Regions from separate parts of the Halomonas sp. I1 genome, predicted to be linked through region 1. Evidence: riboswitches for the same ligand, from Rfam matches in the RefSeq annotation. Region 1 holds a riboswitch; the other holds the start of a gene.
What was found. Region 1 has a riboswitch for thiamine pyrophosphate ahead of RSO41_RS08170 (sodium:solute symporter family transporter). Riboswitches for the same ligand answer to the same signal wherever they lie in the genome.
Positions count from the first base shown of each region.

Region 1 (7,649 bases):
ATTGTCCGAGGCCAGCGCGAAGGTCAGGGCCAGGCCGATGGTGACGACCAGTGCGAGGCGTGAGTAGAGCACCACGTGACGGGCCGAGGGTGTTCTGCCGGTGAACAGCACATAGAGGTCACGCATCAGCGTCGAGACCCCGGCGATGGCGTCGGAGCTGGCGCTGGACATGGTCGCCGAGAGACCGGCGACCAGAAGCAGCAGGCCGAGTCCCATCGGCAGCACTTCGGTGGCCAGGAAGGGGAAGGCGAAGTTGCTGTTGTCCAGCGACGGGTTCAGCAAAATCCGCGTGAACCCTCGCCCACTCGGGCAGGGATACAAGCGGGAAGTGCGGTAGCACTGCTGGGTTTGCGGCATTGGGCACGGCGGTATACGCTGAACATACATCCAGTTGTTAATGACGTTCCATGCTGAAGGCCACCAAGATACGTATCTACCCCACGGTCGAGCAGGTGGCGTTTCTGAACCGCCAGTTCGGCGCGGTGCGTTTCTGCTACAACACCGGCCTTCGTATCATGTCCCATCGCTACATGCGCCATGGTCAGTCGTTGAGTGCAAAGCACGACATCAAAAAGCTGCTGCCGGTGGCCAAGAAGTCCCGCAAGTATGGCTGGCTGAAAGAAGCGGATTCCATGGCTCTCCAGCAGTCGTGCATCAATCTCGATCAAGCCTTCCAGCGCTTCTTCGACCCCAAGCAGAAGGCCGGTTATCCGCGCTTCAAGAGCAAGCGGGGCAAGCAGTCCAGCTATCACTGCGTCGGCGTCAATGCCGGCGATAGCTGGATCAAGGTGCCCAAGCTCGGGCCGATCAAGGCCAGGATGCATCGCCAGGTCGAAGGCAGGCTGAAAAGCATCACTCTGACCCGAACGGTCACCGGCAAGCACTACGCCTCGCTGCTCTACGAAACACAACAGGTCGCCCCGGCACTCCTGAAGGATATAGACGCTGCCGGTGTCGTCGGCCTCGACATGGGGTTGTCGCATCTGGCCATTGACTCCACCGGCCGCAAGATCGCCAACCCGCGATTCCTCAGGCAGGCGCAGAAAAACCTCAAGCGCAAACAGCAGGCGCTGTCACGCACGAAGAAGGGCAGTGCCCGCCGGGGCCGGGCACGATTACTCGTCGCCAAGGCGCATGAGCGGGTCGCCAATGCCCGCAACGACTTTCAGCACAAACTCTCTCGACAGATCGTTGACGACAACCAAGCGGTGATCGTTGAGACGCTGAAGGTCCGCAACATGATGAAGAACGCCAAGCTCGCCAAACACATCGGCGATGCGTCATGGCATGCCTTGACTGCCAAGCTGGATTACAAGGCCAGAGAGCAGGGCAAGCATCTGGTCAAGATCGACCCGTGGTTTGCCAGCTCCAGGACTTGCCATGTCTGCCAGCACAAGATGGACGCTATGCCGCTGAGTCTCCGGTCGTGGGAGTGCCCCGCCTGCCACACACAGCACGACCGGGACATCAACGCGGCGCTGAACATCAAGCATCAAGGCATCGTGAAGTTGAAGGCGGAAGGGCTGTCCGTCTCTGCCCACGGAGGCTTGCGTAAGTCCGGCATGTCGCCGGCTGCTGCCTGAGAAGTGGGAAGCCTCGCCTGTGGCGCGTCAGCGCTTAGGGCGGGGAGCAGTCACTCCCCCAGTGGCTGGCGGTTGTCGCCGCCACGATGGGCATCGAGGGTGATCTTGAGCCGGCGCAGCTTGTCGCGGCTTCGATCCTGATGTCGCAGGGCGAGCTCGAGAGCCAGCACATCGATGGCGGCGAGCACGGCATAGCGCGATGCCGAGGGGTGATAGATGAAGTCGGTCTCGCGGGCGGCCACCGGCAGAATCACATCGGCGGTTTCGGCCAGGGGTGAGCCGTTGGCGGTGATCGCCACGACCCGCGCGCCGTACTGGCGGGCGATCTGTGCCGACTCGACGATCTCGGGCGTATAGCCGCTCACCGAGAGAGTGACCACCACATCGTCGGGCTCCAGGGTCGAGGCCACCATGCGTGGCAGCAGCGACTGCGGATAGGCGCTGATGGCATACCCCAGCCTGACCAGACGGAACTGCAGTTCCTGGGCCAGCATGGTGGAGCCGCCGCCGGCGCCGAACACCAGAATCTGGCGGGCGCCGTCGAGCAGTTCGATGGCACCGGCGACGTCGGCCTGTTCCATCAGTTCGCGATTGACGTCGAGTGTCTGGGTCGCGATGTCGTAGACGGCACCGAGTCCGTCGGTATCGCCGGCATCCTGGATGAAGCGTCGACCGGCCGCCAGGGCGTGCGTCAGTCGCCGCTTGAGATCGCGTACATTCTGGCACCCCACCGCCCGGGCGAAGCGGGTCACGCTGGCATCGCTGACGTCGGCGCGTTCGGCGATGGCGCCGATGCTGGCCTCGCTGACGAAATCGATATCGGCGAAGATCAATTCGGCGACCTTCTTTTCGGCGTCACGCAAGCCGGCGAAATCGCTGGTGATGCGTGACAGGATGTCGATGTCCTGAGTCACCGCTGTCTCCTGGCGTGTGATGAATGGCCTTGAGAGGTGTCGTCGTGGTTGCCTGTCGAACAAGGTATGGTATTTTCTAACAAGAAATCAATATCTGTGAAAGTTTTTATCAAGAGGGGTCGTCGGCAAGACGGTGGCTCAAGGCCGAGGCCCCAGGACGAGGAGTGGCGAAATGCGCGAGACGGCATCGAAAATGGGCGACAAGGGAACCCCGGAGGGCGGGCATTCACTGCTGGGGGGTGTGAGCCTGCCGGCGGCGGCGATACAGGCGGCACCACTGGCGCATAACTTGACGTGGATGCAGCGTTTCGCCGAGTCGCATGGTGCCCAGCTGGCGCCGCACGGCAAGACCACCATGACGCCCGCGCTGTTCCGTCGCCAGCTCGAGGCCGGCGCCTGGGGCATCACCCTGGCCACCGCGCCGCAGTGTCGCGCGGCCTTCGCCAGTGGCGTCGTGCGAGTGCTGATGGCCAACCAGTTGGTGGGCCATGCCAACATGGCGATCATCGCCGAATTGCTCGAGGCGGGCGCCGATTTCTTCTGTGTGGTCGATAGTGAGGTCAACGCGCGGGATCTGGGGCATTTCTTCGCCGAACGTGGCTTGACGCTCAAGGTGCTGATCGAACTGGGCGTCGAGGGCGGTCGTACCGGCTGCCGCTCCGTGGAGGCGGTCAGGGAACTGGCGCGGGTCGTCGATGCTGAGCCGGGCCTGGCATTGGCCGGCATGGAAGGCTACGAGGGCGTGGTGCATGCCGAGGATCCGGTGCCGGCGATTCGCGATTATGCCTCTCAGCTGGTCGAGGCGGCCCGCTGCCTGGATGACGAGGGTCGGCTCGCCGTGGACATGCCGATCATCACCGCGTCGGGGTCGGCCTGGTACGACCTGATCGCCGAGGCCTTCGATACGGCCGAGCTGCGTCGACGCTTCACGCCGGTGATTCGTCCTGGCTGCTATGTGGTGCACGATCACGGCATCTACCGCCAGGCCCAGCGCGGCGTGCTGTCGCGGCGTCCCGATCTGCATGAAGGATTGCGGCCGGCGCTCGAGGTCTTCGCCCAGGTGCAGTCATTGCCGGAACCTGGATTGGCGATCGTCGCGCTCGGCAAGCGCGATATCGGCTTCGACCATCTTCCCGAGCCGCTGCGGCGCTATCGGGAAGGCGGTTCGGTGGATGAGGTGCTGAGCGTCGAGGGCTGGGAGATCACCAAGTTGATGGACCAGCATGCCTTCATCCGCCTGCCCGAAGACGCCGACGATGTGCGGATCGGCGATGTGGTGGCCTTCGGTGCCTCGCATCCCTGCCTGACCTTCGACAAGTGGCGGCGGATCTGTCTGGTCGATGAGCGGCTGACCGTGACCGAGATGCTCGAAACGGCATTTTAGGGTCTGTACGAAAATTGCCAGCGCTCGCCGACTTCCAGGACAAGGTCCAGGCGCCCCGGGGCTATCGCCGTTGGATCTGGCGAGGGGCGCCGGGGACAGGTCGAAGAGGGGGTCCGATGCCATGGATGGCATCGGTAGCGCCCAGGGAGGGGTTCACAGCGCCCCCTCGCAGGCCTGTCGACGGATCAGCCCCGAGCGACAAAGCGTAACTGCGATAACCCTGCTAAGCGCCCCGGGGCATTCGTCTTCCGGCGACGAGTATGGCATGCTGTCGGGCGGCCTTTTCGGGCTGCCGTGGAAACGTCGCGTTCGGCGCCGTTTCCCTCACAATTCATCCACTGTCGCCAGGGGAGTCTCGTCATCGACGGGACTGAGAGAGCGCGTGACGCTGACCCTGGAACCTGATCCGGTTCATGCCGGCGGAGGAAGCGCGACATGCCTTACCTGACGTCAGCCGTGCTTGGCGCGGCGCTGCTGTGTTTTGCCTACCTGGGCCTGCGGGCCCGCCGGGCCGATGGCCCCCTCGATGACTATGTGACCGCTAGGAACTCCCAGGGCGCTCAGTCGATCGGTCTTTCCTTCCTGGCCTCGAGCATGGGGGCCTGGATTCTCTTTGCGCCGCCGGAAATCGGCGCCTTCGTGGGACCGGTGGCGCTGGCCGGCTATGCCGTCGGTTCGGCGCTGCCCTTCGTCGTGCTGGGGCTGTATGGCCCGGTGATTCGTCGGCACCTGCCCGAGGGGCGCAGTATCGGCGAGTTCGCCGAGGCGTGCTATGGCGTCGGCGTGCGACGCTGGGTTGCGCTGGTCTCGATTCTCTACATGGCGTGTTTCCTGGCCGCCGAGCTGACGGCCATCGGTGCGATCGCGTCCTTGCTGTCCGAGGTGCCGCCGTCGCTGGTGGTGATCGGCGTGGCCGTCGTCACCCTGGTGTATACGGTACTGGGCGGTTTGCGTGCCAGCCTGGCAACGGATCGCTGGCAGGCCTGGCTGCTGCTCGGGTTGTTGGTGCTGGTTGCCGGTGTGTCCGTATGGCGCCTGCCGCCATTGCCGGCGGAGGCGACGATGCCTTCCACGTCCACCGGCGGGGCGCTATCGGTGGCGTTGACCCTGGTCATCGCGGTGACGGCGGCCAACCTCTTCCACCAGGGCTACTGGCAACGCATCTGGGCGGCCGAGACGAGCCAGGCATTGGGACGAGGCGCCCTGCTGGGCTGTGGCAGTGTTCTGGTGGTGATCATGGCGATCGGTGGCCTCGGCATGCTGGCCGCCATGCAAGGGTTGCCATTGGGTGAGCCGCCGATTCCCTTTTTCGCCCTGCTGACCGAGGCGCCGAGCTGGCTCGGCGTGCCGGCACTGGTGCTGGCCGTCACCCTGGTGGCGTCGAGTGTGGATACCCTGCAGAACGCCATCGCCTCGCTGGTGGTGGCGGGGTCCGGCCGTCGCGGGTTGTCCATCGGCACCGCACGGCTGGTCACCGTGGCCTTGATGGTTCCGGTGGTGGTGATCGCCCTGCAGGGGCTGTCCGTGTTGCGCCTGTTCCTGGTCGCCGACCTGCTGTGCGCGGCCATCGTGGTGCCGGTACTGCTGGGGCTGTGGCGTCGCATGAGCCCGCTGGCTGCGGTGGCCGGCGGGGTCGCCGGCCTGCTGGGCGCGGTGCTGCCGGGCTGGGTGAGCCAGGGTGAGCCGGTGGCTGGCCTCCTGGCGGCGAGTTTCCCGGGGGGCGTGCCGACACTGCCGCCGTTCCTCGGTGCCCTGGTGGCTTCCACCCTGGTCAGCCTGCTGGTTGCCGGCTTTCGGCCCACCACACGCCACCCCCTGACAAGTGAAGGAGACACGCCATGACATCGCGCACCAACTGGCAGACATGGGCCGCCGGCCGGGAAGCGCCCCGCATCACCGACTGGCTGCGCGAGATCAGCGAGCCCGACTGGTCCGCGACCGTGCAACACCCGCTGTTCGATGACCTGGCCTCCGGACGTCTGGAGGGCGCGCGCTTCGCCGCCTACATGGTGCAGGATTACGGGTTCGTGGATCCCTTCACCGCCTTGATCGGCCATGCCATCGGTCATGCGCCGAACATGGAGGACCGCGTGGTGCTGGGGCAGTTCATGGGCATGCTGACCAGTGACGAGAACAGCACCTTCCAGCGGACCTTCGAGGCTTTCGGGGTGTCGGCCCGGACCGAGTACCTGCCGGCGACCCGCGACTTCCGGAAGCTGCTGCGCGATACCGGCACGGGACGCGCGCCTTCCGGCGAAGGGCGCTATGCCGAGATGCTGGCGGTCCTGGTGGTCACCGAATGGCTCTATCTGGATTGGGCGACCCGGATTTCCCGCGCCGAGGGCCTGCATCCGCTGATGGACGAGTGGATCGACCTGCATGACAACCCGGACTTCCGGGCCTTCGTCGACTGGCTGCGCCGTCGTCTGGACGAAGAGGCGGCCGGGCTCGATGACGCCGACTTCTCGCGGATGGCCGAACGCTTCCGCGAGACGGTGGCCAAGGAGCTGGCGTTCCACGACGCCGTCCATCCTCGTCGCTGATCCGGACATCGGCTCGACCGGGTTGCCATGGCGGGCGCGGCCAGCCACCCTCTGAAGGTCAGACTAGCGACCCGAGGAGAGCCCGCATGAGCGATACACCCAGTGACTCACGTCGCCGATATTCCGCCCCGGTGGTGGATGGCATCGGCAAGTCGGCCAGCCGCGCCATGTTGCGCGCGGTCGGTTTTTCCGATGACGACTTCAGCAAGCCGCAGGTGGGCATCGCCTCGACCTGGAGCCAGGTCACGCCCTGCAACAGCCATCTCGCCGAGCTGGCCGACCGGGCCAGTGCCGGCGCCGATGCGGCCGGTGGCAAGGGAGTGGTCTTCAACACCATCACCATTTCCGATGGCATCGCCAACGGTACCGAAGGCATGAAGTATTCGCTGGTGTCGCGAGAGGTGATCGCCGACTCCATCGAGACGGTGGCCGGCTGCGAGGGCTTCGACGGCCTGGTGGCGCTGGGCGGCTGCGACAAGAACATGCCGGGATGCCTGATGGGGCTGGCCCGTCTGAATCGTCCCAGCGTCTTTGTCTATGGCGGGACCATCATGCCCGGCGCCGACCATACCGATCTGGTCTCGGTGTTCGAGGCCATGGGCGCCCACAGTCGTGGCGATCTCGACCTCATCGACGTGAAACGCATCGAGGAAACGGCGATTCCCGGCCCCGGCGCCTGCGGTGGCATGTACACCGCCAACACCATGGCTTCGGCCATCGAGGCGCTGGGCATGAGCCTGCCGGGCAGCTCCGCTCAGAACGCCGTGTCAGACGAGAAACGCGGCGATAGCCAGGCGGCGGGGGAGGCGGTGCTCAAGCTGCTCGAGCACGACATCAAGCCCTCGGACATCATGACCCGCGAGGCCTTCGAGAATGCCATCACGGTGGTGATCGCGCTGGGTGGCTCGACCAATGCCGTGCTGCACCTGATTGCCATGGCGGACACCATCGGCGTGTCGTTGAGCCTCGATGACTTCACCGCCATCGGCCGTCGAGTGCCGGTGCTCGCCGACCTGCGTCCCAGCGGCCATTACATGATGAGCGAGCTGGTCGCCATCGGCGGCATCCTGCCGTTGATGAAGACCCTGCTCGATGCCGGCCTGCTGCATGGCGACTGCCTGACGGTGACGGGCAAGACGCTGGCCGAGAACTTGGCCGAGGTGGCGCCTTATCCCGATGGACAGTCGATCATTGCCCCGCTGGAGGCCCCGCTCAAGGACGAGAG
Region 1 covers NZ_JAVXUS010000005.1:40,910-48,558, forward strand. The annotation lists gene RSO41_RS08150 (sodium:solute symporter family transporter) at 1-282, opposite strand, end outside; gene RSO41_RS08155 (RNA-guided endonuclease TnpB family protein) at 408-1,583, shown strand; gene RSO41_RS08160 (MurR/RpiR family transcriptional regulator) at 1,634-2,497, opposite strand; gene RSO41_RS08165 (amino acid deaminase) at 2,670-3,881, shown strand; TPP riboswitch at 4,218-4,327, shown strand; gene RSO41_RS08170 (sodium:solute symporter family transporter) at 4,317-5,723, shown strand; gene RSO41_RS08175 (TenA family protein) at 5,720-6,424, shown strand; gene ilvD (dihydroxy-acid dehydratase) at 6,511-7,649, shown strand, end outside.

Region 2 (7,649 bases), on a different contig from region 1:
TGGTGCCGACCAACCCGCGCGGAGTGGCCGCCCTGCTCAAGGCACTGAAGCGCACCGAGGCGGTCGGCATCCTGCCGGACCAGGAGCCCGGCTGGGGGAGCGGCGTGTTCGCGCCCTTCTTCGGGCGCCAGGCGTATACCGCCACGCTACTGCCCAAGCTCGTGGCCCGCACCGACGCCCGTGTGGTCACCGGTGTGGCACGCCGTCTCCCTGGACGCGGTTTCGCCATCCACTTCCTGGCTGCCGACGAGCGAGTGTACGACAGCGACGAAGCCACCTCCGCCGCCGGGGTCAACGCCAGCGTCGAAGCCGCCATTGCCCTGGACCCGGCCCAGTACCAGTGGGAATACAAGCGCTATCGCAAAACCCCCGAGGAAGCCGAGCAACGCCCTGACGGGAAACGCTTCCGCCTCTACCGCTGAGCCGATATGTCGACGACGATGGAACCATCCCGGTGCTCCATCGACAAAGACAGGGTAATGAAACACCCTCGATGATGGGTGATACCCCACACAAGGCATCCGTGACATCACAAGACATTCCGGGATGACCTGAACCTCCTGGCCCGGCTTGCGCGGGGATGTGCCGGCGGGACCCTATGGAGACATGCGACATGACGTTGCCGACCCGACTCCTGGCACTTGCACTGGGAAGCCTGGTGGCCATGGACGCCACCGGCTCCTCGTCCAGCGAGGCGCTGTACGACACCATCACCGACCGGGCCGAACGCCTGGCCGAGGAAGCCTATGCCGATACGGCGTCGGCGATTCCTCCCGAGCTCGCCGAACTGGATTACGATCAGTATCGACAGATACGCTTTCGTCCAGAGCATGCCATCTGGCAGGACCGGGGCCTCTTCGAGGTCCAGCTGTTCCATCCGGGGTTTCTCTATGACCGGCCGGTCACTCTCAATCTGGTGGGACCCGACGGCGACGTAAGCCCCCTGCCCTTCGACGCTTCACACTTCCGCTATGATGACGATGTCGCCGATCTGACCGACCTCGAACTCGGTGACCTGGGCTATGCGGGCTTCCGCCTGCATTACCCGCTGAACAGCGGCGAGTACCGTGACGAATTCATGGTCTTTCTCGGCGCCTCGTACTTCCGCATGGTCGGCCGCGGCCAGGGCTACGGCCTCTCCACCCGGGGCCTGGCCATCGACACCGCGGAACCCCACGGCGAGGAGTTCCCGGCCTTTCGCGAGTTCTGGCTGATCGAGCCCGAGCCGGACGCGACCCGCATGACCGTTCTGGCACTGCTCGACAGTCCCTCGCTGACCGGTGCCTACCGCTTCGCTATTGCACCGGGGAGTCAGACCGTGGTCGACACCGAGGCACGCCTCTTCGCCCGCGATGACGTCACCAAACTCGGCGTCGCCCCGCTCACCAGCATGTTCATGCACGGCGGCATCGCCAGCTACCCGGCCGACGATTACCGCCTGCGTGTCCACGATTCCAGTGGCCTGGCGCTGCATACCGGCAATGGCGAACGGATCTGGCGCCCGCTGAGCAACCCTGAGACGCTGCATCTCTCGAGTCTTCAGGACAGTTCGCCCCGAGGTTTCGGCCTGGTCCAGCGGCCTCGACATTTCGACGGCTATCTCGATGCCGAGGCTCGCTACGAAAAGCGTCCCAGTGAATGGGTGACCCCTCTGGACGATTGGGGCAAAGGACACATCGAGCTGGTCGAGATCCCCTCCGACAGCGAAGCCAACGACAACATCACCGCCTACTGGGTCCCCGAGCAACCGCTCGAGGCCGGACAATCGCGCACCTTCCGCTACCGGCTACAAACCTTCGGTGCCACGCCCCCCGAACAGCGACTCGCCCATGTCATCCGCACCCGGCAGGGCTGGGGAGCGATGCCGGGTCAGGACGACCCGCCCCCCGCCAGCCAGCGCCATTTCATCGTCGACTTCCAGGGGCCCGCGCTCGAGAACCTCGACGCCGACCAGCCGGTGAAGGCCCGGCTGACCACCTCCAGCGGCGAGATACTCGAACCGCGCGTCCAGCGATTGCCCGGTGACGACACCTGGCGCGCCAACTTCCGGCTCACTCCGGAAGAGGGCACGCCGGCCGACATGCGCTTGGCCCTCACGCTGCACGGCGAACCGCTGACCGAAACCTGGAACTATGTCTGGTACCCCGATGAGCGCCGCTGACGCCCGAGCCATCGTGGCCCCCATCCCCTTCCGGCGCACTCGCCGAGTCACCTTCGCCCTGCTGGTCGCCGCCACCACCGGCCTGGGCTTGTGGACGATGTTCCGCATCCTCCACGTCGGCGGCCTGACACCGTTGGAGCTCGCCATACTCGTGCTGTTCACCGTGACCTTCGGCTGGATCGTCATCGCCTTCTGGAGCGGTATCATCGGTTTCGTGCTGTCCCTGACCGGCCGTGACCCCCTGAGCCTGGCCAAGGCCTCGCCTCCCAGACCGCCTGACGATGCCCGCTCGTGTACCGCCCTGGTCATGCCGATCCACAACGAGGATGTCGAACGCGTGTCCGCCGGGCTCGAAGCCACCTGTCGAGATCTGCCGCCGATCACCGAGGCACGACGCATCGAGGCCTTCGTGCTCAGCGACAGCACCGACGCCGAGATCATCGCGCGGGAGCGCACCGCCATGGCAGCCTTGCAGAACCGCCTCGCCGATCACTGCCAGCTCCACTACCGGCACCGCGACAGCAATGCGGGCCGCAAGGCCGGCAATCTCGGCGACTTCTGCCAGCGCTGGGGACGACACTATGACTTCATGCTGGTGCTCGATGCCGACAGCGTGATGAGCGGCGACACGGTGCACGAACTGATCGCGGAGATGGAAGCCAATCCGCGCCTCGGCCTGCTGCAGACGGTGCCGATTCCGGTCCGCCAGGACAGCCTGTTCGGTCGTGCCAACCAGTTCGCCGCCGCCGTCTACTCGCCGATGCTGGCCACCGGGCTGAGCTTCTGGCAATCCGACGCCGCCAACTACTTCGGCCACAATGCCATCATCCGCGTCGACGCCTTCACCCGGCATTGTGGCCTCCCCGAGCTGCCCGGTCGCCCGCCACTCGGCGGCGACATCCTCAGCCATGACTTCGTCGAGGCGGCCCTGCTGCGGCGAGCCGGCTGGGAGGTCCGCATGCGCACCGATCTTGGCGGCAGTTTCGAGGAGATGCCGAGCCATATTCTCGACTATGCCAAACGCGATCGCCGCTGGGTCCAGGGCAACCTGCAGCACCTGCGCCTGCTAGGCGGCAGTGGCCTGCACATGATCAGCCGCGTGCACTTCCTGTGCGGCGCCCTGGCCTACCTGTCGTCGCTGATCTGGCTGGCGATCCTGGTGGTCAGCACCATCGACGCCCTGATGCGTGCCCTGATCGACCCCAACTTCTTTACTTCCAACGCCCAGCTCTTCCCCGACTGGCCGATCGCCCCGCCCAACCTGATCATGCCGCTGCTCGGCGGCACCCTGGCAATGCTGCTGATGCCCAAGGTGCTGGGTGTCTGTCTGGCCCTTCGCCAGTATCCGGCACGCTATGGCGGGCGTGCCAGACTAGTGACAAGCGCGCTGCTTGAAGCCCTGTTCGCGATGCTGATCGCCCCGCTGATGATGGTCTTTCACAGCCGCTTCGTGATCGAAGTGCTGAGCGGTCGCACCGTCGCCTGGAATCCGCAGTCCCGCGAGGGACGTGCCCTGCCCTGGCGCGAGGCGCTCCGCCACACCTGGCCGGGAACCCTGGCCGGCGCTTGCTGGGCATGGATCACCTGGTGGTATGCACCGACCTTTTTCTGGTGGCTGACACCGGTATGGCTGGGCCTGATGCTGGCTGCCCCCCTCGTCCGCCTGAGCAGCAGTCTTACCATCGGCAGGCGATTGCGCCAATACGGCCTGCTGCTGGTGCCCAGCGAGACGGTACCGCCTGCCGTGCTGAGAGAGTTGACCCGGCCGACGCCCGTACACGGCGGTGCAGAGCCAGCGTCTCCTCCCTCGGAGTGTCCTCGCGACATGCCGCTCCAGTCGTTTTCGCGGGATTGGGAACGACGCCTGCCCACCCGGCGTCGAGAGACCATCGGCAAGTAACGACAGGGCCTTTTCTTTGCCGAACAAGCTGCTAGACTGAGGCCACTCGCTTGACGGGGTGCCGGTTGAGCCGGCTGAGATGACGCGCGTTCGCGATGAACACAGCGTTGATCCCGTGGAACCTGATCCGGGTAGGTGCGACCTCGTCGCACGTGAACCGGCGTAGGGAATCAGGCGGTGGACTCGGTACCTCTCATGCCGACCGTCCTCCCTCCTCGTTTCGCTTCGCCCGCCATCCGGATCCCGACATCGGAGACATGATGGCTTATCGATTCAGCGACCTGACCGACGCCTGCCAGCAGGACTGGCGCGCCTATATCGAACACGACTTCGTCCGCTCCCTCGGCGATGGCACCCTCGCCCCGCCGGCTTTTCGCCACTACCTGCAGCAGGACTACCTGTTCCTGATCCACTTCTCCCGAGCCTATGCCCTGGCCGCCTACAAGAGTCACGACCTAGCCGAGCTGCGCCACGCCTTCGAAGGACTCAAGACGATTCTCGACGTGGAGCTCGGCCTGCATGTGGGGTTCTGCCGCGAATGGGGCATTTCCGAGGATGACCTGGCCAGGCTGCCCGAATCCCGAGCTACGCTGGCCTACACCCGCTACGTACTGGACACCGGCAGTCGCGGCGACCTGCTCGACCTCCACGTGGCGCTCGCCCCCTGTCTGGTGGGTTATGGCGAGATCGCCAACTGGCTGAACGCTCGCCCGGACACCGTACGAGGCAACGAGAACCCGTTCGACGCCTGGATCGCCATGTACGAAAGCGACGATTTCCAGGGTGCCATGCGAGATGAAGTCGCCTGGCTGGATGCCCGGCTGGCGGAGGTCACGCCGGAGCGCTTCGCGCGCCTGGCCACCATCTTCCGCGACGCCACCCGGCTGGAGATCGACTTCTGGCAGATGGGGCTGGATCGCACGGACTGACGCCATATGGCCCGCTAACGATGGCGGGCAACACCACGCTTGACGGGGTGCCGTTGAAGACGGCTGAGATCATGCGGAAACAGCATGGATCCCGTTGAACCTGAACTGGCTAGGACCAGCGTAGGGATCAAGCGACACGCGGCGGCGCCTGGCGCCGGCCGCCCCTGTCCTCCCCAGCTGTCCTCCCTGATAACACCCCCAAGCAAAGGGAGAACGACCGATGGCAAAGACCGATCATTTTCTCGCCGAGAGCGCCCGCGTCGACGACGCCGCCGTCCAGGCCCTGCCCGGCTCACGCAAGATCTACGTCGAGGGCTCGCGCCCGGATATTCGCGTGCCCTTCCGCGAGATCAGCCTCTCACCGACCCGCACCTCCGGCGTGGGCCCGGATGAGCAGAACCCGCCGCTGCTGGTCTACGATACCTCCGGCCCCTACACCGACCCCGAGGCCGAGATCGACCTGCGCCGCGGACTCCCGGAACTGCGCCGCGGCTGGATCGAGGCGCGCGACGACACCGAGTTCCTCGACGGCCCGACCTCCGAATACGGCCGCCGTCGCGCCAACGACCCGATGCTCGCGCCGCTGCGCTTCGACCTGACCCGCACGCCGCGGCGCGCCAAGGAAGGCAGGAACGTCACCCAGCTGCACTATGCCCGTCAGGGCATCGTCACCCCGGAGATGGAATTCATCGCCATTCGGGAAAATCAACGTAGACAAGCCATCTCGGCACAGTACTCAGGTACCGAGGAGGTCGAGCGCATCCTCGGCCACCAGCACCCGGGCGAGAGCTTCGGCGCCCGCCTGCCCGAGGAAATCACGCCCGAGTTCGTGCGCGACGAGGTCGCCGCCGGCCGCGCCATCATCCCCTGCAACATCAACCACCCGGAATCCGAGCCGATGATCATCGGCCGCAATTTCCTGGTGAAGATCAACGGCAACCTGGGCAACTCGGCGGTCACCTCCTCCATCGAGGACGAGGTCGACAAGATGACCTGGGGCATCCGCTGGGGCTCAGACACCGTCATGGATCTGTCCACCGGGGCCAACATCCACGAGACCCGCGAGTGGATCATCCGCAATGCCCCGGTACCGATCGGCACCGTGCCCATCTACCAGGCCCTGGAGAAGGTCAACGGCGTGGCCGAGGACCTGAGCTGGGAGGTGTTCCGCGACACCCTGATCGAGCAGGCCGAACAGGGCGTGGACTACTTCACCATCCACGCCGGCGTGCTGCTGCGCTACGTGCCGCTGACCGCCAGGCGCACCACCGGCATCGTCTCCCGCGGCGGCTCGATCATGGCCAAGTGGTGCCTCTACCACCACCGCGAGAGCTTCCTCTACGAGCACTTCGAGGAGATCTGCGAGATCTGCAAGCAGTACGATATCGCCTTCTCGCTGGGCGATGGGCTGCGCCCGGGCTCGGTGGCCGACGCCAACGACGAGGCCCAGTTCGCCGAACTCGAGACCCTGGGCGAACTGACCCGCATCGCCTGGCAGCACGACGTCCAGGTGATGATCGAAGGTCCCGGCCACGTCCCCATGCACCTGATCAAGGAGAACATGGACAAGCAGCTCCGCGAGTGCGACGAGGCGCCCTTCTACACCCTGGGGCCGCTGACCACCGACATCGCGCCCGGCTACGACCACATCACCTCCGGCATCGGCGCGGCGATGATCGGCTGGTACGGCTGCGCCATGCTCTGCTACGTGACCCCCAAGGAGCACCTGGGCCTGCCCAACAAGGACGACGTCAAGACCGGCATCATCACCTACAAGATCGCCGCCCATGCCGCCGACCTGGCCAAGGGCCACCCGGCCGCCCAGCGTCGCGACAACGCCCTGTCCAAGGCCCGCTTCGAGTTCCGCTGGGAGGACCAGTTCAACCTGGGCCTCGACCCGGATACCGCCCGGGAATACCACGACGAGACCCTGCCCAAGGACTCCGCCAAGGTGGCCCACTTCTGCTCCATGTGCGGCCCCAAGTTCTGCTCGATGAAGATCAGCCAGGAGGTCCGCGACTACGCGGCGGAAAACGGCCTCGACGGTGACCGCGCGGCGGTGGAGCGCGGCATGGCCGAGCAGGCCGAGAAGTTCCGCGACCAGGGCGCCGAACTCTACAAGGAAGTATAGGGGCAAGCGACACGCCTGATTTGCAGGCCCCGCAACAGCGCCCTATCGCCACTCGTGGCGATAGGGCGTTTTCGTGTCGATAGCCTGACGCGGAACCGATGTCATGGGGCCAGAAGCGCCCACAGCATCGATATCTGACACTCGGCAGAATGTACCCGCCCCAAAGAAGATCTCACCATGCGAGACGAACTCATGGTTTTATCTCGCTACCCTAAGGACGGATTCAGCAAGAAACGATGACTCGACCATGACGACCCGAAACGTTCCGAAGGGACAGGCGCCCTCGACCCTGATGCATGCCATGCAGGTGCTGCAGATCACCGCCGTGCAGGGTCAAAGGGGGGCGAGCATCGATGACTACCTGGATGGCCTGGCCCTCAGCCGGCCCACCATCTACCGCTTGCTGAAGGGCCTCAAGGAGCAGGGGTTCTTGCGCCCCGCGCCGACCAGAGGGCGTTACCTGCTCGGCTATGAACTTCTCGTGCTGGGCTCGCAAGCCGGTAATGGCGCCGGATTGCGGGACCTGAC
Region 2 covers NZ_JAVXUS010000003.1:154,306-161,954, forward strand. The annotation lists gene RSO41_RS06300 (lysophospholipid acyltransferase family protein) at 1-422, shown strand, start outside; gene RSO41_RS06305 (glucan biosynthesis protein G) at 614-2,161, shown strand; gene mdoH (glucans biosynthesis glucosyltransferase MdoH) at 2,148-4,061, shown strand; TPP riboswitch at 4,106-4,248, shown strand; gene tenA (thiaminase II) at 4,322-4,990, shown strand; TPP riboswitch at 5,024-5,134, shown strand; gene thiC (phosphomethylpyrimidine synthase ThiC) at 5,211-7,121, shown strand; gene RSO41_RS06325 (IclR family transcriptional regulator) at 7,369-7,649, shown strand, end outside.
Region 2: it holds a riboswitch for thiamine pyrophosphate, as region 1 does, so the genes downstream of both, thiC (phosphomethylpyrimidine synthase ThiC) here and RSO41_RS08170 (sodium:solute symporter family transporter) in region 1, are expected to answer to the same signal.